One region of the Pseudoalteromonas sp. B160 genome, then DNA from elsewhere that is predicted to be linked to it. Evidence: predicted binding sites of a transcription regulator. Region 1 holds the regulator's gene; the other holds the start of a gene.
What was found. Region 1 encodes NrdR, which represses ribonucleotide reductase genes. Its sites were predicted from a motif close to AAACACNANATNTNGTGTTT; they were not measured.
Positions count from the first base shown of each region.

Region 1 (10,908 bases):
GTGAGCGTTAGTTTTTGTTTTTCCAACTCGTATTTTTGTTGCTGTAAATCCATCATAGCTTGACTTAAATTTGATGTTTTACGTGCCACTTCTTGTTCAAGTTGTAGATTTTGCTGATCGAGCTTTTCGTTACTTATTATCAATGCTTTTTGAGTTTGTTCAAGCTCTTTGCGGTATTGCACAACTTTATCGATCAACTTATTGAATGATTGTTCCATTACTTTTAATTCGTTGTGCTCAGTTGTTTCAATTTCGATATGTTGACCTTCGAGGTCATCTAATTGAAGATCTTCAATTTGCTCTGTTAGTTGTGCTAGAGGTTCAGTGAGTAGTTTTCTAAATGCCATTAAGAATAAGATGATTAAAAATGTAGTTTTGATCATCGCATTGCCAATTAAAAAATAAATTGAGATCATAATGCGACTAAATACCACTTCTCGGCTCGAAAATAGCGTGACATCACCAACTTGGGTGGCGCGGCCAGAAAATTCAAAGATCAATGGAAAGGTATAACCGAATAAGCCAGATGGAGTATCTTCGATAATCGCTTCTTCTTGTACTAATTGTTGGCTATATAGCTCGCGAATATCGAGTGAGCGACCTAATTGTGAGATTATCTCGCCGCTATCATCACGTACAATAATACCTTCAATCATTGGAATTGCTAATAAGCCTTCTGCTGTGGTGATGGTTTGTTTAGTGTTTAGCTCCCAAATAGCACGGGTTAAACTACGACTAAATGTTTTTTGTAAGGTCGTCAGTTCGTCACGTATATAATCTTTCGTGTTTACATATTCTGCAATAACTTGCCCGCACGTGACTACAAAAGTTAATAAAAAGTAGACGGATAACACGCTGGTAAGTAGCTTTTTTGATAGGCTTTTTTGTAGCATCGGTGGCCTATAGCTCCTTTATTTTTTTACAAAGCTTAATTAATACCCTAGCAACGAGTACACTCAGTATTAAAGTTAGCTAATAAATGTTTAAAAATAAATAAAATAATCTTATTTAACAGTACAAACATTGTTAATTTTTCTTTTTTTAGCAAAAACTTAAGCTTATCGCTGTTAAATTTTTGTGTTATAAAATCACAACATTACTACAACATCGTTATTTATTGAGTGATAAGTTGTCTGCTCAGTAATCTATTATCCGTATTTTTAGTTGTCTATATTATGAATTTTTCCGTACTGGTGTGTGATGATTCAACAGTAGCACGCAAACAAGTTATACGCTGTTTAAATGAGTGTATCTCAGCAGATATTATGCAAGCAAAAAATGGCCGTGAAGCGTTAGAGTTAATGCATATACATAACTTCGATTTACTGTGTCTTGACTTAACTATGCCCGAAGTTGATGGAGTACAAGTTCTTGAAGGTATTAAAGCACAAAAAATTGAATGCTTTGTGCTGGTAATTTCGGCAGATATTCAACTTGAAATGAAACAACGCGTCGCTAAGTTGGGAGCTATAGCCTTCGTTGATAAGCCGATAGATAAAACAAGATTAAATGAAATACTGCATAAATTTGGCATTCATTAGATTTCTTTATAATCAAAAGGCATAATTTATCTTTTTATTTGGGGTTGACAGAATAGCCCTGTTTAAGGCAGTCTAAGGGCTATGAAAACAAATAATCACGCATTGACCATTATTATTACAACCACCATTCTTACTGGATAGTGGCATAGGTCGGTGCAACAAATTTAAAGGCCTGTGTTCACAACGAACACAGGCCTTTTTTCGTTTTATGGGATGAGGAAACATAAAAAATGCGAGTATTAAAATTTGGTGGGTCGTCACTTGCTGACTTTGCCTGCCTACAACAGGTAGCACAGTTAGTTAAAGCACAATTAAAAGACGAAATGTTATTGGTGCTATCGGCTCCAGGTGGCATGACCGATTCATTGGTTGCACTGGCAAGCGCTGCTGAACAAGGACTTGATTATGATACACAGTGGCACGCATTAATTGAGCGTTGCCAAAGCTTAAAAGCAGCCGTTGAAGCTGAATATGGTAGTGTTCAAAACTGGCCTGATTTAAACGAACTGCAAAATAAGCTAGCGGGTGTCAAACTCATCCAATGTTGTCCAGATCAAGTGCGTGCTTATGTTATTAGTTTTGGTGAGCGCATCAGTGTATCACTGATGCAGTGTCTATTAAGCTCACATAACGCCCACTACCTCGAAGCAACCGATTGTATTGCATCAACTAATGGTCATATTGATGCAGAAGCTGATCTAGTGGCGAGTAAAATTCGTTTTCAAACGGCTTTAAAAGCTAATCCTGCGACTATTTATATTATGCCTGGCTTTACAGCTAGCAACGAACAAGGCCAGCTAACTACACTGGGACGTAATGGCTCAGATTATTCAGCCGCAATTGCCGCAGCGTGTTTAGAAGCTGAAGTATGTCAAATTTGGACTGACGTTGATGGTGTGTACAGTGCTGATCCGCGTTATATCAAAAAAGCCACTAAAGTTGATTTTTTATCATATAAAGAAGCTATGGAGCTTTCTTACTTTGGTGCCAAAGTTCTCCATCCTAAAACAATTCTACCGTGCGCTAAAGCTGGCGTGCCGTGTGAAATTAAAAATACCCATAATCCGGATGCACAAGGATCACTGATCAGTAATGATAATGTGTCATCGGAGCCGGTAAAAGCGTTATCTAGTTTACAAAATCTTGCGATGCTAACGGTTTCAGGCCCTGGCATGAAAGGTAAAGTAGGCATGGCATCAAAAGTTTTTAATGCCCTTGCTCACGATAATGTTTCGATTGTACTGATCACTCAATCGTCATGTGAATTTAGTATCAGCTTCTGTGTCCATGAATCAGATTTGCCATTGGCTCTTGAGGCATTGCAAACTGCGTTTGAGCTTGAATCACAGGCGGGACTAATTGAACCTGTACAAGTGCAGCGTAATTTAGCAATCGTTACTTTAGTGGGTGATAATATGCGCGCTCATAAAGGCTTAGCTGCTAAATTTTTCGCATCACTTGCCCAAGCACAAGTTAACATTGTCGCTATTGCCCAGGATTCAACTGAAAGTGCAATTTCAGCAGTGATTGACGGCGAGCTGTGTAATGATGCTGTAAAAGTGTGTCACGAAAACTTCTTCACTCATATCCCATCAATTGATGTATTTTTATTAGGCTGTGGTTTAGTTGGCCAAGAACTTATTAAGCAGTTAGAGCGTCAGCAAGCATGGCTTGAAAAACGTAATATCAAACTAAACTTGTATGGTGTTGCTAATTCACGTCAATTACATCTTGATAGCGAAGGAATTGCTTTTGACGATTGGCAGCAAAAGTTGGCAGCATCAGAACAACCGTTTGACCTCAAACTGGTTGAACAATTTGTTAGGCAAAATCATTTAATCAATCCAGTGCTGGTTGATTGTACGTCTTCAGATGCTTTAGCGGCTCAGTATGTAGACTTTTTGAATGCCGGTTTCCACGTTGTGGCTGCAAATAAAAAAGCCAATACAAGTTCATATGCTTATTACCAAGATTTAATTACAGCAACGCAAAAAAATAATCGTAAGTTTTTATACGAAACAAATGTCGGTGCAGGTCTTCCAGTAATCGATAACTTACAGTCACTGTTTGGTGCTGGCGATGAGTTACTTGAATTTAGCGGAATTTTATCCGGTTCATTGTCATATATGTTTGGCGCATTGCAAGATGGTTTATCACTGTCTGAGGCAACCATTAAAGCAAAAGAGAGTGGTTTTACTGAGCCAGATCCACGTGATGATTTATCGGGCACTGATGTCGCGCGTAAGTTATTAATTATTGCCCGCGAAGCAGGTATGAAATTAGAGTTGAGCGATATCGAAGTTGAATCAGTGCTTCCTTTGGGTTTTGCCCAAGGTGATAACGTTGACGAATTTATGGCTAAATTGCCAAGTTTAGATGCTGCGTTTAATGACCGTATTCAAAGTGCTGCAAGTGAAGGCAAAGTGTTGCGTTATGTTGGTACTATCAAACAAGGCCACTGCAAAGTAGGTATTGAAGCGGTAGATGAAAAGCATGCTCTGGCTGTTATTCGTGACGGCGAAAATGCCTTAGCAATTTTGAGTGCATACTATCAACCACGTCCATTTGTTATTCGTGGTTATGGTGCCGGCTCAGCAGTGACTGCGGCTGGGGTATTTGCTGACATTTTAAAAACGTTATCGCGCTAGGAGAGTATAATGATCGAAGTATATGCTCCAGCCTCAATCGGTAATTTTGCAGTTGGTTTTGATGCCTTAGGTGCTGCGCTTGCTCCTATTGATGGCACGTTATTAGGTGATGTTGTTGCGGTAAGTTCTAGCGAGCTTGACGAATTTATATGCTCTGGCGATTACGCAGATAAACTACCAAGCGATGCCAGTGAAAATTTAGCGTATCAGTGTTTAGTGCATTTTCGTGAACATGTAGCGCCAACCATGCCAAGCGTTAAACTGGAATTAAAAAAGAACTTACCAATTGGCTCGGGTCTTGGTTCAAGTGCTTGCTCTGTAGTAGCCACATTTGCGGCGCTGGATCAGTTTGCAGGTACTGCACTGAGCCAAGTGCAGTTAATTGAATTAATGGCTGATTTTGAAGCGATTGTCAGTGGCGGTCGTCATTACGACAATATCACTCCGTGTTACTTGGGTGGTTTGCAGCTTACTGGTGATTTAATTCCAAATAAATCAATTGCTTTACCGGTTGATGAGCGTTGGTATTACGTAGCGGCTTTTCCTGGTTTTTCACTTAATACCGCTAAAGCGCGTTCAGTGTTACCAAAACAGCTAAGTATGCATGCGAGCGTTGAATTTGCGCAGCGCTTATCAGCGTTTAGTACTTTATTGTTAACTAGCCGATTTGATGAAGCACTCTCCATCATGAGTGATGAAATAGCGGAGCCGCATCGTGCGCCACTGATCAATGGTTTTAGTGAAGCTAAAGCGGCGCTGCCAGAGTTTGGTGCTGAGATTGTCAGTATCTCAGGTGCTGGTCCTACATTATTTACCGTGTGCAAAACGCTTGAAGCTGCACAGCAATGCGCACAGTGGCTTGAACAAAACTATATTAATGAGCAAGGCTTCTGCCACATTTGTAAACTCGATAACGCCGGCACGCGTCAGCTATAAGAATTTAAGGAACTAATAATGCAATTACATAATTTAAAAGATGATTCTCAAAAAGTGTCGTTTGTTGAAGCAGTTAAAACAGGTTTAGGACGTAATCAAGGAGTATTTTTCCCTGAATCGCTCGCGCCTTTAGCTGATGTTGATAGTTTACTCGATATGGACTTTGTTACTCGTAGCAGTAAGATTTTATCGCATTTGATTGGTGATGAATTACCTGCTGATACGGTTGCACAAATGGTGCAAAATGCCTTTAACTTTCCTGTTAAATTAGTTGAAGTTGAAGACAATATTTATTGTTTAGAGTTGTTCCATGGGCCAACGCTTGCATTCAAAGACTTTGGCGGTCGCTTTATGGCTGAGTGCTTGGCACAATTTAGCCAAGGTGAAAAAACCACAATACTCACAGCAACCTCAGGGGACACTGGGGCAGCTGTTGCGCATGCGTTCTATAACAAGCCAAATATTGATGTGGTTATCCTGTATCCAAAAGGTAAAATCTCATTAGCACAGCAAAAATTGTTTACTACTTTGGGTAATAATATCCATTGCTACGCTGTAGATGGTAGCTTTGATGATTGCCAAGCGATGGTTAAAAATGCCTTTTTAGATGATGAAGTTAAATCTCGCTTAGGTTTAAATTCAGCTAATTCTATCAATATAAGTCGCCTTGTTGCACAAGTATGTTATTACTTTGAAGCAATAGCGCAATTACCAAAAGAGCAGCGCGCCAAAGCACATATCTCAATACCTAGTGGTAACTTTGGTAATGTATGTGCGGCGATGATCGGTGCGGTGATTGGTTTACCGGTCGCTAAACTTAGCGCTACAACCAATCAAAATGACACTGTACCGCGCTTTATCCTTGATAAAAACTGGGCGCCTAATGCCACAATCGAGTCATTGTCTAATGCCATGGATGTGAGTAAACCTAATAATTGGCCACGTGTACAAACCATGCTTGATAACAAATGGTTTAGTTATGATGATTTTTATTCAACTAGTGTTGATGAAAATGATACCCAAGCAGTGATGAAAAAATTCATCAAACAGGCTATGTTGCTGAACCACATACAGCGATTGCTTATCAGGGCCTAAAAGCTAACTTAGCAACTGATTCTGCTGGTATTTTTCTGGCAACAGCGCATCCGGCTAAGTTTAAAGAAAGTGTTGAAGAGATTTTAAATATTGAACTTGAAATGCCAAAACCACTAGCTGATGCATTAGCTAAACCATGCTTAGCCGAAGATATCGCAGATGATTACGATATCCTGCGTGAAATATTATTAGCTAAACTAGGTTAGTTTTTACCCGCTCAGTAAAACTAAAAATAAACGGCATATGTGAAAGCAATGTCGTTTTTTATTGCTTTAAATTGTACTTAATAGCAGTAATGGAAAATTAAACTATTGAACGTGAACGGCGGTTTAGCACTCGTAAACAAAAAATTAAAATGGCTATAAGGCAGATCATAATCCCTGCAAGTATAACTAATTCATTCGCTACCCAATGGATTAGGAGTAATCCGCACATAAATAAAATAAATGGTTTAAATTCATAATAATAAAAGTGTTTGTTAACTTTAATGCGATTTACTTTATGATCTTTACGCCGTGAATTTGAGCGTAATCGCCAAATGTTGGCACCATTGAAGAATAAAAAATACCAATGGCTGTTGGTAAAACAGTGCTGAAAAGTAAAATGCAAAGTCCGCCAACAATGACATAACAATAAGGAATTGATTCGTAGATAGGTTTAGCTAGCATAGTAAATTAGTTCATCATCCATGATTACATTGGTATCATAATAGTGTAAACAATCGCGAATGCAACAGATTAAGGTATAAATAATGTAAATGTTATTTGCTTTTATTCATTAAAATTACTGATGCTTTAATAAAAAAATATCATTACAAAAACACTGTGAATTAAATTCAATCCCTGTTTAAATATGTTCATCTTTACACCATAGGCAAATTGACGTTTTCAGCGTATAATTCAGCCTTCAAAATACCATACACGTTGCCCTAGGAGCCCCCATGTTAGAACGTAGCATGAATATTTCGGATTTCGATCCAGAGTTATTTGAAGCAATCACTAAAGAGACTGCTCGCCAAGAAGAACACATCGAGCTTATCGCATCTGAGAACTACTGTAGCCCACGCGTACTAGAAGCGCAGGGTTCACAGCTAACAAACAAATATGCTGAAGGTTATCCGGGCAAGCGTTACTACGGTGGTTGTGAGCATGTTGACGTGGTTGAACAACTAGCGATTGACCGTGCCAACGAATTGTTTGGTTCAGATTATGCTAACGTTCAGCCTCACGCAGGTTCACAAGCAAATGCTGCTGTGTTCTTAGCTTTATTAGATGCTGGCGATACAGTGTTAGGTATGAGCTTAGCTCATGGTGGTCACTTAACGCATGGATCACATGTAAGCTTCTCTGGTAAGCTTTATAACGCAATCCAATACGGACTTGACGAAGCGACTGGCGAGATTGATTACGCACAAGTTGAAGCACTTGCACTTGAGCACAAACCAAAAATGATCATCGGTGGTTTCTCAGCATACTCAGGTATTGTTGATTGGGCTAAATTCCGTGAAATCGCTGACAAAGTAGGCGCTTACTTGTTTGTTGATATGGCTCACGTTGCAGGTCTTATTGCTGCTGGTGTTTACCCAAGCCCAGTACCACATGCACATGTTGTTACTACAACTACGCATAAGACATTAGCCGGCCCTCGTGGTGGTTTGATTATTTCTGCTTGTGGCGACGAAGCTATTTATAAAAAGCTTAACAGTGCAGTATTCCCTGGTGGTCAAGGTGGTCCTTTATGTCACATTATCGCTGCCAAAGCAGTGGCATTTAAAGAAGCATTACAACCAGAGTTTAAAGTATACCAAACTCAAGTTGTGAAAAATGCTAAAGCTATGGTTGCAGTAATGCAAGAGCGCGGTTATAAGATCGTATCTGATAAAACAGAAAACCACTTGTTCTTACTTGATCTAATTGATAAAGACATCACTGGTAAAGACGCAGATGCGGCTTTAGGTAATGCTAATATCACCGTAAATAAAAACTCAGTACCAAATGACCCACGTTCACCGTTTGTAACGTCTGGTTTACGTATTGGTTCACCGGCAATCACACGCCGTGGTTTTAAAGAAGCTGAGTCTAAAGAGCTTGCTGGCTGGATCTGTGACGTACTAGACAACATCAACGATGAGTCAGTACAAGCACAAGTAAAAGAGAAAGTTAAAGCAATCTGTAAAAAATTACCTGTTTACGCTTAATTGAGTTACAAACAGTAATTTAGATCACAATAGCTTAGTTTTTTGCTATTATAAAGGCCGCCTAAAAGCGGCCTTTTTTGTTTTTAACGGAAGCTGATACCTATGCATTGTCCATTTTGCACCGCAAAAGATACCAAAGTGATTGACTCGCGTTTAGTGGGAGGTGGCCACCAAGTAAGGCGACGCCGTGAATGCAATGAATGTCATGAACGCTTTACTACCTTTGAAGGCGCAGAACTTGTAATGCCTCGGGTGATCAAACAAGACGGTAGCCGTGAACCTTTCAATGAAGATAAACTCCTTAATGGTCTACACCGCGCATTAGAAAAACGCCCCGTCAGTACCGAGCAAGTTGATGAAGTGGTCAATATTATTAAATCGCAATTACGTGCCACCGGCGAGCGTGAGATTTCCAGTCACCTGATTGGCGAATGCATTATGGAAGCGTTGAAAAAACTCGATAAAGTCGCTTACGTCAGATTTGCATCGGTATACCGTTCATTCGAAGATATTCGTGAATTTGGTGAAGAAATTGCCCGTTTGGGAGAGTGATATGAACCAATATCAGTTTAGCGAACAAGATTTCTCTTATATGACCCGAGCGATTGAGCTTGCCAAACAAGGACGCTTTACTACCACCCCAAACCCAAATGTTGGCTGTGTATTAGTAAAAAATGACGTTATTGTTGGTGAAGGTTTTCATCAAGTTGCCGGCCAAGGCCATGCTGAAGTGAATGCATTAGCAATGGCGGGTAGCCAAGCCTTTGGCGCAACTGCTTATGTCACGCTTGAACCTTGTAGCCATTTTGGTCGCACACCGCCGTGTGCCGAAGGTTTAAAAGCTGCTGGCGTGGTAAAAGTAATTGCTGCTATGGTTGATCCAAACCCGCAGGTAGCCGGTAAAGGTTTAGCTATTTTAGCGGACGCGGGCATTGAGGTTGCGTCAGGTTTGTTAGAACAACAAGCAAGGCTGTTAAACCGTGGCTTTTTAAAGCGCATGGAGCAAGGTATGCCATTTATTACCTGCAAAATGGCCGCAAGCCTTGATGGTAAAACGGCACTTAAAAACGGTCAAAGTAAATGGATAACGGGCCCTAAGGCTCGCCAAGATGTGCAACTACAGCGCGCACAAAGCTGCGCTATTTTAACCGGTGCGGACACAGTATTAGTTGATAATGCAAAACTCAATGTTCGTGTTGAAGAGCTGCCAGAGCCGTTACCAACGCAATTACCTGTACGCCAACCTGTACGTATTATTATTGATTCACAAAATCGTTTAACACCTGAGCTAGCATTATTTAGCATTGCCAGTGAAGTAATTATTCTTACCACTGAACTTGATAAATCACAGCAATGGCCTCATTACGTAAGCCATATTGTAGTACCAGAAAAAAATAATAAAGTTGATTTAGTGGCTGCCATGAAACTTCTAGCGCAGCAACAGTTTAATCATATTTGGTTAGAGGCAGGGGCAACCTTAGCGGGCCAAATGACTGAATGTAATTTAATTGATGAATATATTGTTTATCTGGCGCCGAAGTTGTTAGGGAATGACGGCAAAAGCTTACTAAACTTTACAGAGCTGACAAGTATGCAGGACGTTGTTAATTTATCAATTAATGAGAGTGTGTGTATCGGTGACGATATTCGTATCACGGCGACACCACGCAAAGCCTCATCTAAACCAAATAACTAAAGAGTAACCACTATGTTTACTGGGATCATCGAAGCAACGGGCACTATTAGCGAGTTACAACAAAAGCAAGGCGATTTAGCTATCCGCATTAAAAGTAATAACCTTGATATGGCCGATGTAAATTTAGGCGATAGCATTGCAACTAATGGGGTTTGCTTAACGGTTGTGGCCAAGCACAGTGATGGATTTAGCGCTGACTTATCAAATGAGACGATTAGTTTAACGGGATTTGCTCACTATAAACAAGGGCAAACTGTAAACCTTGAGAAAGCCATGCAGCCAGTATCTCGTTTAGGTGGTCACTTAGTTTCAGGGCATGTTGATGGCATCGCGACTATTACCGCAATTACGCCTAATGCGCGTGCCGTTGAGTACTGGTTAAGCACCGATGTACAACTAATGAAATATATTCCTTATAAAGGCTCGGTATGCATTGATGGTATTAGCCTAACAGTAAATGCAGTAGCAGATAATAAATTTAAACTGACAATTGTGCCGCACACTAGTGAGCAAACAACTATTGCTGATTTTAAAGTAGGCACGCAAGTGAACTTAGAAGTAGATCAAATCGCGCGTTATTTAGAGCGTTTGATCAAAGGGGCAGAGCAGCCAGCTAGTTCAGATATTTCGATGAGTTTACTCGCCCAAGCCGGTTTTATTAAATAAACGCACTCCACAACTTACACGAGCAGATTATGAATTTACACAGCGCACAAGAAATTATTGATGACATTAAAGCCGGTAAAATGGTTATTTTAATGGATGATGAAGACAGAGAAAATGAAGGCGATTTAA
Region 1 is NZ_JARLUX010000001.1:973,244-984,151, reverse strand. Features, by position in the region: partial or broken gene P4S61_RS04580 (ATP-binding protein) at 1-893, opposite strand, end outside; gene P4S61_RS04575 (response regulator) at 1,176-1,541, shown strand; gene thrA (bifunctional aspartate kinase/homoserine dehydrogenase I) at 1,772-4,189, shown strand; gene thrB (homoserine kinase) at 4,199-5,125, shown strand; partial or broken gene thrC (threonine synthase) at 5,144-6,426, shown strand; gene glyA (serine hydroxymethyltransferase) at 7,161-8,417, shown strand; gene nrdR (transcriptional regulator NrdR) at 8,520-8,969, shown strand; gene ribD (bifunctional diaminohydroxyphosphoribosylaminopyrimidine deaminase/5-amino-6-(5-phosphoribosylamino)uracil reductase RibD) at 8,971-10,113, shown strand; gene P4S61_RS04540 (riboflavin synthase) at 10,126-10,779, shown strand; partial or broken gene ribBA (bifunctional 3,4-dihydroxy-2-butanone-4-phosphate synthase/GTP cyclohydrolase II) at 10,809-10,908, shown strand, end outside.

Region 2 (10,908 bases), 2.9 Mb from region 1:
GATATTATTAAACAAGCAGCGCTTCGTGTGCCTGATCATGGTTGCCTTGCGCCTTGGCAATTTATTGTTGTTGCAGAAGATGCGCGAGAACGACTCGGCGAAATTTATTATCAAAGTGCAGTTGCAGAACAACAAGATGAAAAAGTAATTAATCGTGCCAAAGAGTTACCGCTGCGTGCACCGATGATAATCATTGCCATTGCCAAATATCAAGCGCACCCAAAAGTACCGCGTATAGAACAAGTACAAAGTGCTGGTTGTGCTGTGTTAGCTATGCAACAAGCAGCTTTTGCGCAGGGACTGGGTGGTGTCTGGCGTACTGGTTACTTTGCGCAAAGTGAGGCGGTAAAAGCGGCGTTAAAGCTTGATAATGAAGATGAGATTGTCGGTTACCTGTATTTAGGCACTCCAGAAGTGGACTGTAAAAAGGCTGTTCGTCATAGCCCAGAACACTTTTTCACAAACTTATAGTTGCCAAAACGTAATTAACTGGAACTTTGTCGTGTTATTTCAGTCAGAGTGCATTAAGGCTACCTTTGTTATTATCTTTAGGTAGCTTGGCTGTCTGAAGCGCTTGGATGCAATAACCCTCAATACAATGGTTTGTTATTTTTCTGCAGTTTGTTAATGTATGGAGTGTCTTAATTAGAATAACAACAAGAAGACGAGGATAATGGGAAATTTATTTTTACGTGAAAAAGAAAAATGGTTAACGTGGTCCTTATGGGGCTTTGTTGGTGCGGCTATCACTCTTTACACAGCATTTAGTACACAGACTCCTCATTTAATCGCGATCTCATCAACTGCTATTGTGGTTATCTTAGCGTGGTGGATGCAACGCACAAGACGATTTGATTTTGGTAGAGCGTTTAAAGTGTGTTGTTATGTGTTGTTTGTGAGTATTTTACCCGCTTTTGTATTGGTGCTTGTACCAAGTGATGATCTAAACCGCTTTGATTTAATCTTTCAGAGCTTAAGTTTTGTTACTTTTAGCTTATTAGTCTGCTTACTGTGTTCGTGGGTCGCGAAACGTCCAAAACAGTATTATTGATGTGTTTTTAAGCGCTTCGAGTAATTATAACGATTAATTTGAACTTTTTACTTTTAGGGCTTTACAACAAGGCAGCTAACCCCTATTATCCGCGCCGTACGGAGAGATGGCAGAGTGGTCGAATGCACCGGTCTTGAAAACCGGCAGGGGTTTATAGCCCCTCTAGGGTTCAAATCCCTATCTCTCCACCATATTTAAAAAGCCGCCTTATGGGCGGCTTTTTGCTATCTGGAGTTTAAGATGTCACAGCAAAATCAATTAAACACCACACAACGGGTGCTAAAACACGTACTGTTATGGTCGGTGTTTGGCTACTGTTATCACAGTGCTATTAACTTACTCGTTAAAATGGCGATGGATGCACAACCAGAGCATGTATTGCTCACAGCTATGCTTTACTGCCTAGGCTTTAATCTATTAGCTGGGCATTTAATTACTAAATATGATAAATACTGGCCAGAAATTGCGGCAATATTTATTGGTTGTATCGGTTTATTAGTCGTGCCGGTGTTATTAGTTGGTACGCAGGCATTACTGAGTCGTCCATTACTTGCTGGTATTTTAATCAGCTTGCCAATCTTGACTTTTGCTGTGCGCTTAATAAAGCGAAAACTCACTAAAAACTAGCTCTAAAGAAGCCCAAAAGGGCTTTTTTTATGATAGCATAGGCGCGTCTTTTAACTGATACCAGCGTTATTAAGCTTGGTATAAACAAAACGTGAAACATATTATGTCAGATAATTTTACTACAGATGCTGAAAAAGCAAGTTACGGTATTGGCCTACAGATGGGTGAGCAACTTAAAGCTAACCCTTTCGAAGGTTTAAACTTAAATTCAGTATTTGCAGGCATGAAAGATGCGTATGTGGGCGGCGATTTCCAAGTTGAGATCCCTGAGATCCAAGCTGCATTCGAAAAAATCAACACTGAAATCCAAGCACGTCGTGAAGAAGAAGCGAAAGTACTTGCAGCTGAAGGCATTGCATTCTTAGAAGAAAATGCAAAACGTGCTGAAATCACAGTGACTGAGTCTGGTCTTCAATATGAAGTACTAGCAACAGGTGAAGGCAAAAAGCCAACTGCTGAGTCAACAGTGCGTGTTGATTATCACGGTACACTTATCAACGGTACTGTATTTGACAGCTCTTATGAGCGTGGTCAACCTGCTGAGTTTCCAGTTGGTGGCGTGATCAAAGGCTGGACTGAAGCATTACAAATGATGCCTGAAGGCACCAAATGGCGTATCTATGTTCCTCATGAGCTTGCTTATGGAGAACGTGGTGCCGGTGCTGCAATTGCACCATTCTCAACACTGGTATTTGACGTTGAGCTACACGAAATTCTTTAATTAGAAATTGAGTAATAAAAAGCCGCGCTAATAACTATTAGCGCGGCTTTTTTATGGTTATTTACTGAGATCAGAAATAACCACGTAGACCAATTCTAAAGTTACGCCCAGGAAGTGGCGCTTCATCTTTAATAAATGAACTATGTACAAAACCCAGTTCATCCGTAATATTATCGACGTTGATATAAAACTGTGTATCTACCGGACCGACACTTAATTGATAATTTGCTTGCGCATCGAACAGTGTATAGCCATCGGTTGCGGTTTCATAAGCCGTGATATCACGTTGTTCAAAGTAGTGTGTGCCAGTTAAGCTGAACTGCCAATCACTGATATTATACTGTAATTCTGAACCTAACTTATTTGCCGGAATACGCGGTAAATACCCTTCATCATCAGCAAGTTTTGCAGTGGTTGAGTCACCAAATACTTTTACCATCGCATTTGAATTTAATTGATAATGTGCATCAAATTCAATGCCGTATAATTTCGCATCTTTACTGACAAATTGATAAACAGCCATACCATCATCGTGGCCAGGCTCTGCAGCTTCAAGGCCGTGCTCTTCATCAAACACTAACCCCGTGTTTTGCTGATAGTAAAAATTGGCAATGTCGTTATAGAAAAAGTTAACCGTATAACCAAAATCGCCACTAAAGCGTCTAAAGCCAAAATCAATATTGGTTGATGTTTCTTGTTTGATATTTTCAGGTTCGAAGTGAATTTCACCGTCTTCTATCGCGTAGCCTAAACCAAGCTCATAGGTGCCAGTTGCAATATGGACACCATTTGATAATAGCTCGGCTGATAACGGTGCGCGTTCAGAGTGTGACACGCTCAGCGCAATACTTTGTCCGGGTGTATATTGCCAAATAGCGCCTGCTGAAGCGCTCAGATTAGTAAAGCTTTTACTGTAAGGCGTTATTTCATTGGCGTGTTCATCAGTATGATCATCTTCATGGTCATGCGCAGCAGCACCGATATTACTATCAATATTATAATCTTCAATACGCGCACCTAATTCTAATGTCACGTCGCCAAACTGTTTTTCTTCGAGGATAAATAATGCATGAGTAGTCGTTTTGCTAGCGGGTGTGAAGGCTTCTTCACCATCGGCATCATAATCAGATTCACTAAAATGATAACCAGCCATACCATGCCAATTACCTAACTTATGCTCGATATTTAAACGTGCTTCAGTGGTTTCATTACTAAAGATAGTACCGATCGCGCCATCTTCAATTTCAGCATGGCGATAGTCAGTATAACCTAGACGTAAATTAATAGTTTCAATCCAGTTGTTGTGTAATGCATAGCTCATCAAACCTTGCCAGCGATCTTGTTCTACACGCGCATAAACGGCTTCTTCTTCGCCTTCATCATGGTCGTGTTCGTGATCATGGCCATGTTCATGGCTATGTGCTGGAATACCGTAGTCGGTTTCAATACGGCCATAAGAAACACCTAGCGTTAAATGCTCACCTACATAGCTAGTACCAAAGTTAACGGTTTGGCTATCAATAAAGGTATTTTTTACCGAGGTGGCTGTTTCATGCTCTTCTTCGTCATGACCCTCATGATCTTCGTGCTCTTCTTCAGGTAAGTTAAAACGCGGAGTTTGGTAGTCATCACCAGTGCGTTTGGTACCGTCAAAATGGAAGTTAAAGTTGTTATGGCCCGTCTCAAGCTTGGCAGCATAGGTGTTGGCATTTGAAACTGTGTCATGGCTGTATTCAACAGCCCCAGTTAAATGCTCGATATTATCAGTTGGAATGCGGTTATCTACTACGTTAACTACGCCACCAATCGCGCCTGAGCCATAAAGTAGCGTAGCTGGGCCACGCAAAACTTCAATCTGTTCTGCAGCTAGGCTGTCATTCGATGTTGCGTGATCTGGGCCAATACGTGACGCATCGCTGCTGTCTAAGCCATTTTGGGTGATTTTAACGCGAGGGCCATCTAGGCCACGGATTATAGGGCTAGATGAAACAGGGCCAAAATAGCTGGCATTAACACCTGGAAGGCCTTTGAGCGTTTCGCCTAACGTGGGTTTTGCTTTATTGCGCAGTTCATCACCACTGAGTACACTCACTGGTGAAATCATCTCTAAGCTATTTTTATGCAGGGCAGAGGCGTACACAACGACAGATTCAACTGACGTAGGTACAAGCGTGATATTTAGAGCAGAACTGGTTTCAGTTACTTGAACTCTAGCATCAACAAAATTATTTTTACTAATATGTAATTGGCTATTAGCATCAATATTAATACTAAATCGACCATTCTCGTCAGTTTTAATTGACTGTGCTTTACCGTGTACATGCACATCGGCATAGCTGAGTGGTTGCTTGTTATTGTCAAAAACTTGCCCAGTTACCAGCGCAGCATGAGCAGAAAAAGAGCTTAAAGCAGTGATAATTGCAGTTGATATTAAGGAATGTCGGATCATGGTTACTACGTTGTTGCTATTATGTTGTGATATAATATAACACCATCATTTGTGCTGATCAATAATGTTATACCATAACTTTTAAAATAAACGTGCTTATACCAGATTGGGCTATACTCAATAGGAGTAACGGCGAGACTGGTGAATATTATGTCTGATAAAACACGTATTTTTAAAGCACGATTTAGCATAGCTGATCTGCGTCATCAGCGTAATCACAAAGAAATTTTTACCACAGCGTTGACTAAAAATGAAACACTGGAGCATTTTGTTTTAAAGCTGTTAGGCTATTGTATTTTATCTTATGACAGCCATGCAGTGCTTAATAAACTTGCTGATAAACTACAGCCAGATGTAGGAATTCAAGCGTTGGACGAACATTATAAAACCTGGTTAAGTGTTGATAAACCTGACCTTGATGAATTAGTTAAGATCGCTAAGCAGGTGGATGAATTATTAATTTTAACAACGGGCAATAGTGAATGGTTAACGCAATCTCAGTCACGGTTAAAGTTATTTGATAATAGCCATATTATTGAGATTGACCAGCAGTTTATTGATGATATTCAGGTGGATTTAACACGCAGTTTAAATTGGGATGTAACCATAGATGAAAGTAGTTTAATGATCAGTGATAAAATACATTGCTATGAAACAAAGCAGTTTGACTGGCATTAACAAATTACTTCAAATTGAGAGTGATATTGCCATCGGGTTTACAGCAGCACAGCAGTACTTCTCCATCACGTACAAAGGCGAGTGGTTCTTCGTTATAGGTGACTTGCCCTGCTACTAGGGTTGCTCTACAGGCACCACAATATCCTTCTCTACACTGAAAAGGAATTTCATATTGCTGTTGTTCTAGGCAGTCTAAAAGGGAATGACAGCCAGTGTCAAAATCTACACACTGGCTATTATCTGCAAAGTGGATCTTTGCAGTTTTGTTGCTGGTCATTAGAGATCGAAGTCACCGAAATCAGAGGCATTAACTTGAGAGTCAATTTGGCCTACAAGGTATGAGCTTATCTCCGCTTCTTGTGGAGCAACTTGTACATTGTCTGACACTAACCATGAATTGATCCATGGGATAGGGTTACTGCTGGTTTTAAACTGTGTTGGTAAACCAACTGCAGTCATACGAGCATTAGTAATGTACTCAACGTATTGGCATAAAATATCTTTGTTTAAGCCAATCATTGAACCATCTTTAAACAGGTATTCAGCCCATTCTTTTTCTTGTTCAGCAGCATCAACAAACATCTTGATCGCTTCATCACGACACTGGGCTGCTACGATAGCCATTTCAGGATCGTCTTTACCATCTTGCATAATATTCAAAATATGCTGAGTACCAGAAAGATGAAGCGCTTCATCACGGGCGATCAGCTTAATAATTTTAGCGTTACCTTCCATTAATTCTCGCTCTGCAAACGCAAATGAACAGGCAAAACTGACATAAAAACGGATCGCTTCTAAGATATTCACTGACATCATTGCAAGGTATAAAAGCTTTTTAAGTTCAAATAAACTGATATGAACTGTTTCGCCATTAAGTTCATGTTTACCTTCACCGTATAAGTTATACACAGCCACTTTATTAATTAATTCATCGTAATATTTAGTTACGGCATCAGCACGTTCACTGATCTTTTCGTTACTAACGATATCATCAAAAATAAGCTCAGGGGCTTGGGTAACGTTACGAATAATATGTGTATATGAACGGCTATGGATTGTTTCACTAAATGCCCATGTTTCAATCCAGGTCTCAAGTTCTGGGATCGACACAATTGGCAGTAACGCAACATTAGGCGAGCGACCTTGCACACTATCAAGTAAGGTTTGATATTTTAAGTTACTTAAAAATATATGTTTTTCGTGATCAGGTAAGGCCTGAAAATCTAACCGATCTTTACTTACATCGACTTCTTCAGGACGCCAAAAAAACGATAGTTGTTTTTCAATTAGCTTTTCGAAAATAGGGTACTTCTGTTGATCATAACGCGATACGTTAACGGTTTGGCCGAAAAACATCGGTTCTTGTAGTTGGTTATTATGGTTTCGGCTAAAAGTAGTATAAGACATAAGATCACTCAAAAAACGAACAGGGCAAAGCGGGCGTATAGCCCGCTTCCAATTTATATTTATTACCGATTAGATTTTACACGCACCGCCTGCACAATCATCATCTTCCACTTCTGGTGTATCTTCTTGCATATCAGATGCACCATCACGGGTGTTATGGTAGTAAAGGGTTTTAACGCCAAGTTTGTAAGCACCCAGTAAATCTTGTAATAAGACCTTCATTGGTACTTTACCACCTTCAAACTTATTTGGATCGTAGTTAGTATTGGCAGAAATTGTTTGGTCAACAAACTTTTGCATAATACCCACTAATTCTAAATAACCTTTATTTGATGGGATATCCCACAATAATTCATAATTATTTTTAAGGCGTTCATACTCAGGTACAACTTGTTTTAAAATACCATCTTTACTGGCTTTAACACTGATATGACCACGTGGTGGTTCAATACCATTAGTTGCATTTGAAATTTGCGACGATGTCTCAGATGGCATCAACGCAGATAACGTTGAGTTACGCATACCATGCTCTTTAATATTGGCACGTAATGTATCCCAATCTAAATGCAATGGTTCATCACAAATTTTATCCAAATCACGTTTGTACGTATCGGTTGGCATAATACCTTGCGAATACGTTGTTTCGTTAAATTTAGGACATGCACCACGTTCTTTAGCCAGTTCATTTGAGGCTTTCATTAGGTAATACTGAATTGCTTCAAATGTTTTGTGAGTCAATGCATTGGCACTGCCATCAGAATAACGTTTGCCATTTTTAGCAAGGTAATATGCATAGTTGATTACGCCTATTCCTAGTGTACGACGGCCCATAGTTGCATTATGTGCTGCTGGCACCGGGTAGTCTTGGAAATCCAGTAAGTTATCAAGTGCACGTACCGCAAGTTCTGCAAGCTCTTCAAGTTCATCCAGTGACTCAATCGCACCTAAGTTAAAGGCCGACAGCGTACACAGTGCAATTTCACCTTCTTCATCATTAACATTGTTAAGTGGTTTAGTTGGCAATGCAATTTCTAAACATAAGTTAGATTGGCGAATTGGTGCCACTTTAGCAATGAACGGGCTGTGTGTATTACAGTGGTCAACGTTTTGTAAATAGATGCGGCCAGTGCTAGCACGCTCTTGTGCAAACATTGAAAACAGCTCAATAGCTTTAATACGTTTTTTACGAATTGACTCGTCTTGTTCATATTGTACGTAAAGACGATCAAATTCATCTTGATCTTCAAAAAATGCATCATATAAACCAGGCACATCAGACGGACTGAATAATGTGATGTAATCATCTTTGATCAAACGTGAGTACATTAGTTTATTAAACTGTACACCGTAATCTAAGTGACGAACGCGGTTATCATCAACACCACGGTTGTTTTTAAGCACTAATAAGTTTTCAACTTCTAGATGCCAAAGTGGATAGAACAGGGTTGCTGCGCCACCACGGACACCACCTTGCGAACAACTTTTAACGGCCGTTTGAAAGTGCTTATAAAACGGGATACAACCAGTGTGGTATGCTTCACCATTGCGAATAGGGCTACCTAGTGCGCGAATACGACCAGCATTAATACCAATACCTGCACGTTGCGATACGTATTTTACAATCGCTGATGAGGTTGCATTAATTGAATCTAGGCTGTCACCGCATTCAATCAGTACACATGAACTGAATTGACGCGTAGGGGTACGAACTCCCGCCATAATAGGCGTAGGTAATGAAATTTTGAACAATGACACTGCATCGTAAAAACGCTTTATGTAGTCTAAACGCGTTTCTTTTGGGTAATCAGAGAACAAGCTGGCCGCAACTAAAATATATAAAAACTGTGCGCTTTCATAAATTTCACCCGTAACACGGTTTTGTACTAAATATTTACCTTCAAGCTGTTTAACAGCAGCATAGCTGAAGTTTAAATCACGTCCATGATCAAGGTATTCATCCAGTTGATCAATTTCTTGCTCTGTGTAGTCAGCTAGTAAGTGTGCATCGTAACGCTTATCTTCAACTAACTTAACGATATGATCATACAAGCGCGGTGGCTCAAATTGACCATAGGCTTTTTTACGCAAATGGAATACAGCTAAGCGGGCTGATAAATATTGATAATCAGGCGACTCTTTAGAGATCTGATCAGCGGCCGCTTTGATGATGGTTTCATGGATGTCTTCAGTACGAATACCATCATAAAACTGGATGTGCGATTTCAGCTCAACTTGTGAGACAGACACATTATTTAGACCTTCGGCGGCCCAAGCAATAACGCGATGGATCTTATCTAAATCAAGTGACTCTTTACGGCCGTCACGTTTGCTTACAGATAGCTGTTGGTTCATAGTTTTGCCTGTATTCCTTGGGATATAATATTTTTTAGTGACACATTTTTCTTAAAATAAATTTTTTATTGCAATAAAACTGTATTAGCGCGAATTTAATTGAATAACATTTAGCCACAACATCTGGTGTTCATCAAATTCTAGATCACAAGATAGTGTGGTATGCGATCATTTGCAAGGGCATAAACGCCCCTAATTGTGGATAACGTTGGGATAACACGCTTGTGTTAGTAGCCATTAACCTTTGACCATCTGATTAAAATGAAATTTATAAAAATCAACTGATGATCGATTAAATTTACGCATTTTAAAAATAAATTTTGGCTGCTTTTTTTATCAACAAACAATGTGCAAAAAGTAACACGATCACAATATGTAGTGGTTAAAATTTAACATGGCACTATATATGGTTAAATGCATCAATAGGTGATTGCCAATTAAAATCGGCTTGCCAACTCAATGCTTCAGCTTCACTAGGGATGTAGCCCCACAACGCAGCAGCGCTGTGCATGTTTGCAGCCTTGGCTGCAATTATGTCACGCTGCGCATCACCGATATACAAACAACGACTCGGATCAACATCTAACAGTTGGGCTGTATGCAGTAAAGGTAAAGGAGATGGTTTAGCGATATCGAGGGTGTCACCACTGACAATTGCCTGTGCATCTTTGAGTTCAGCAATTGCAGCAACTAATGGAATAGTCAAAAATTCAGGTTTATTAGTCATGATCCCCCATTTGATCTGTTGTTGATCAAGCGCGATCAATAATTGTGCAATTCCAGTAAAGCATTGACTATGGGTGGCAATATTATCTGCGTAGGCCGTTAATAGCTGCTGGCGTAAGTCAGCTTGATTTGGGTGATCGTGCCATTGCTGACCAAATCCAGCTGCAAGCAGCGCCATTGCACCGTTAGAAGCTGCAGGACGATATATATCAGCGGTTACTAATGGTTGGTTATGATCAGCGAGTACGTAATTAAGCGCAGCCCCTAAATCATCTGCGGTATCGAGTAATGTACCGTCTAAATCAAAAATAAAGGCGTCGTAATCAATTGCGGGGGTTGCTGTGTTAAAACCAGCCATTACGCTAGTTTCTCAAAATGCAGAATATAATTAACGCTTACATCGGTATTTAAGCTGTACTGCTTTGATAAAGGGTTATAACTCAATCCCGCACTAGCACGTACTTTGAGGCCCGCTTGTTCTGCCCATGCAATGAGTTGTGCTGGTTTGATAAACTTTTTGTGATCATGGGTTCCATCAGGCACCATCTTCAATAATTTTTCCGCCCCGATAATTGCGTACAAATATGCTTTTGGGGTTTTGTTTAATGTAGAGAAAAATACATCGGCACCAGGTTTCGCTAATTCTGCTACTGCATGAATGATAGATGCAGGGTCTGGCACATGCTCTAACATTTCCATACAAGTAATAGTATCAAAGCGGGCAGGGTGTTCGCTGGCATACTGTTCGGCAGGTATTTTTATATAGTCAACGTTTACACCGGTTTCTAAACTGTGCAGTTTCGCAACGGTTAACGGCTCTTGACCCATATCAATACCAGTCACATGTGCGCCCATTCGCGCCATACTTTCACTCAATATACCGCCACCACAGCCGAC
Region 2 is NZ_JARLUX010000001.1:3,893,169-3,904,076, reverse strand. Features, by position in the region: gene P4S61_RS18225 (NAD(P)H nitroreductase) at 1-471, shown strand, start outside; gene P4S61_RS18220 (hypothetical protein) at 674-1,051, shown strand; tRNA gene P4S61_RS18215 (tRNA-Ser) at 1,152-1,242, shown strand; gene P4S61_RS18210 (hypothetical protein) at 1,292-1,678, shown strand; gene P4S61_RS18205 (FKBP-type peptidyl-prolyl cis-trans isomerase) at 1,782-2,399, shown strand; gene P4S61_RS18200 (TonB-dependent receptor) at 2,470-4,848, opposite strand; gene P4S61_RS18195 (YaeQ family protein) at 4,999-5,526, shown strand; gene yfaE (class I ribonucleotide reductase maintenance protein YfaE) at 5,531-5,803, opposite strand; gene nrdB (class Ia ribonucleoside-diphosphate reductase subunit beta) at 5,803-6,933, opposite strand; gene nrdA (class 1a ribonucleoside-diphosphate reductase subunit alpha) at 7,003-9,285, opposite strand; gene P4S61_RS18175 (HAD family hydrolase) at 9,686-10,369, opposite strand; gene ubiG (bifunctional 2-polyprenyl-6-hydroxyphenol methylase/3-demethylubiquinol 3-O-methyltransferase UbiG) at 10,369-10,908, opposite strand, start outside.
Region 2: the regulator NrdR is predicted to act here: its motif matches at 9,398-9,417, upstream of nrdA (class 1a ribonucleoside-diphosphate reductase subunit alpha).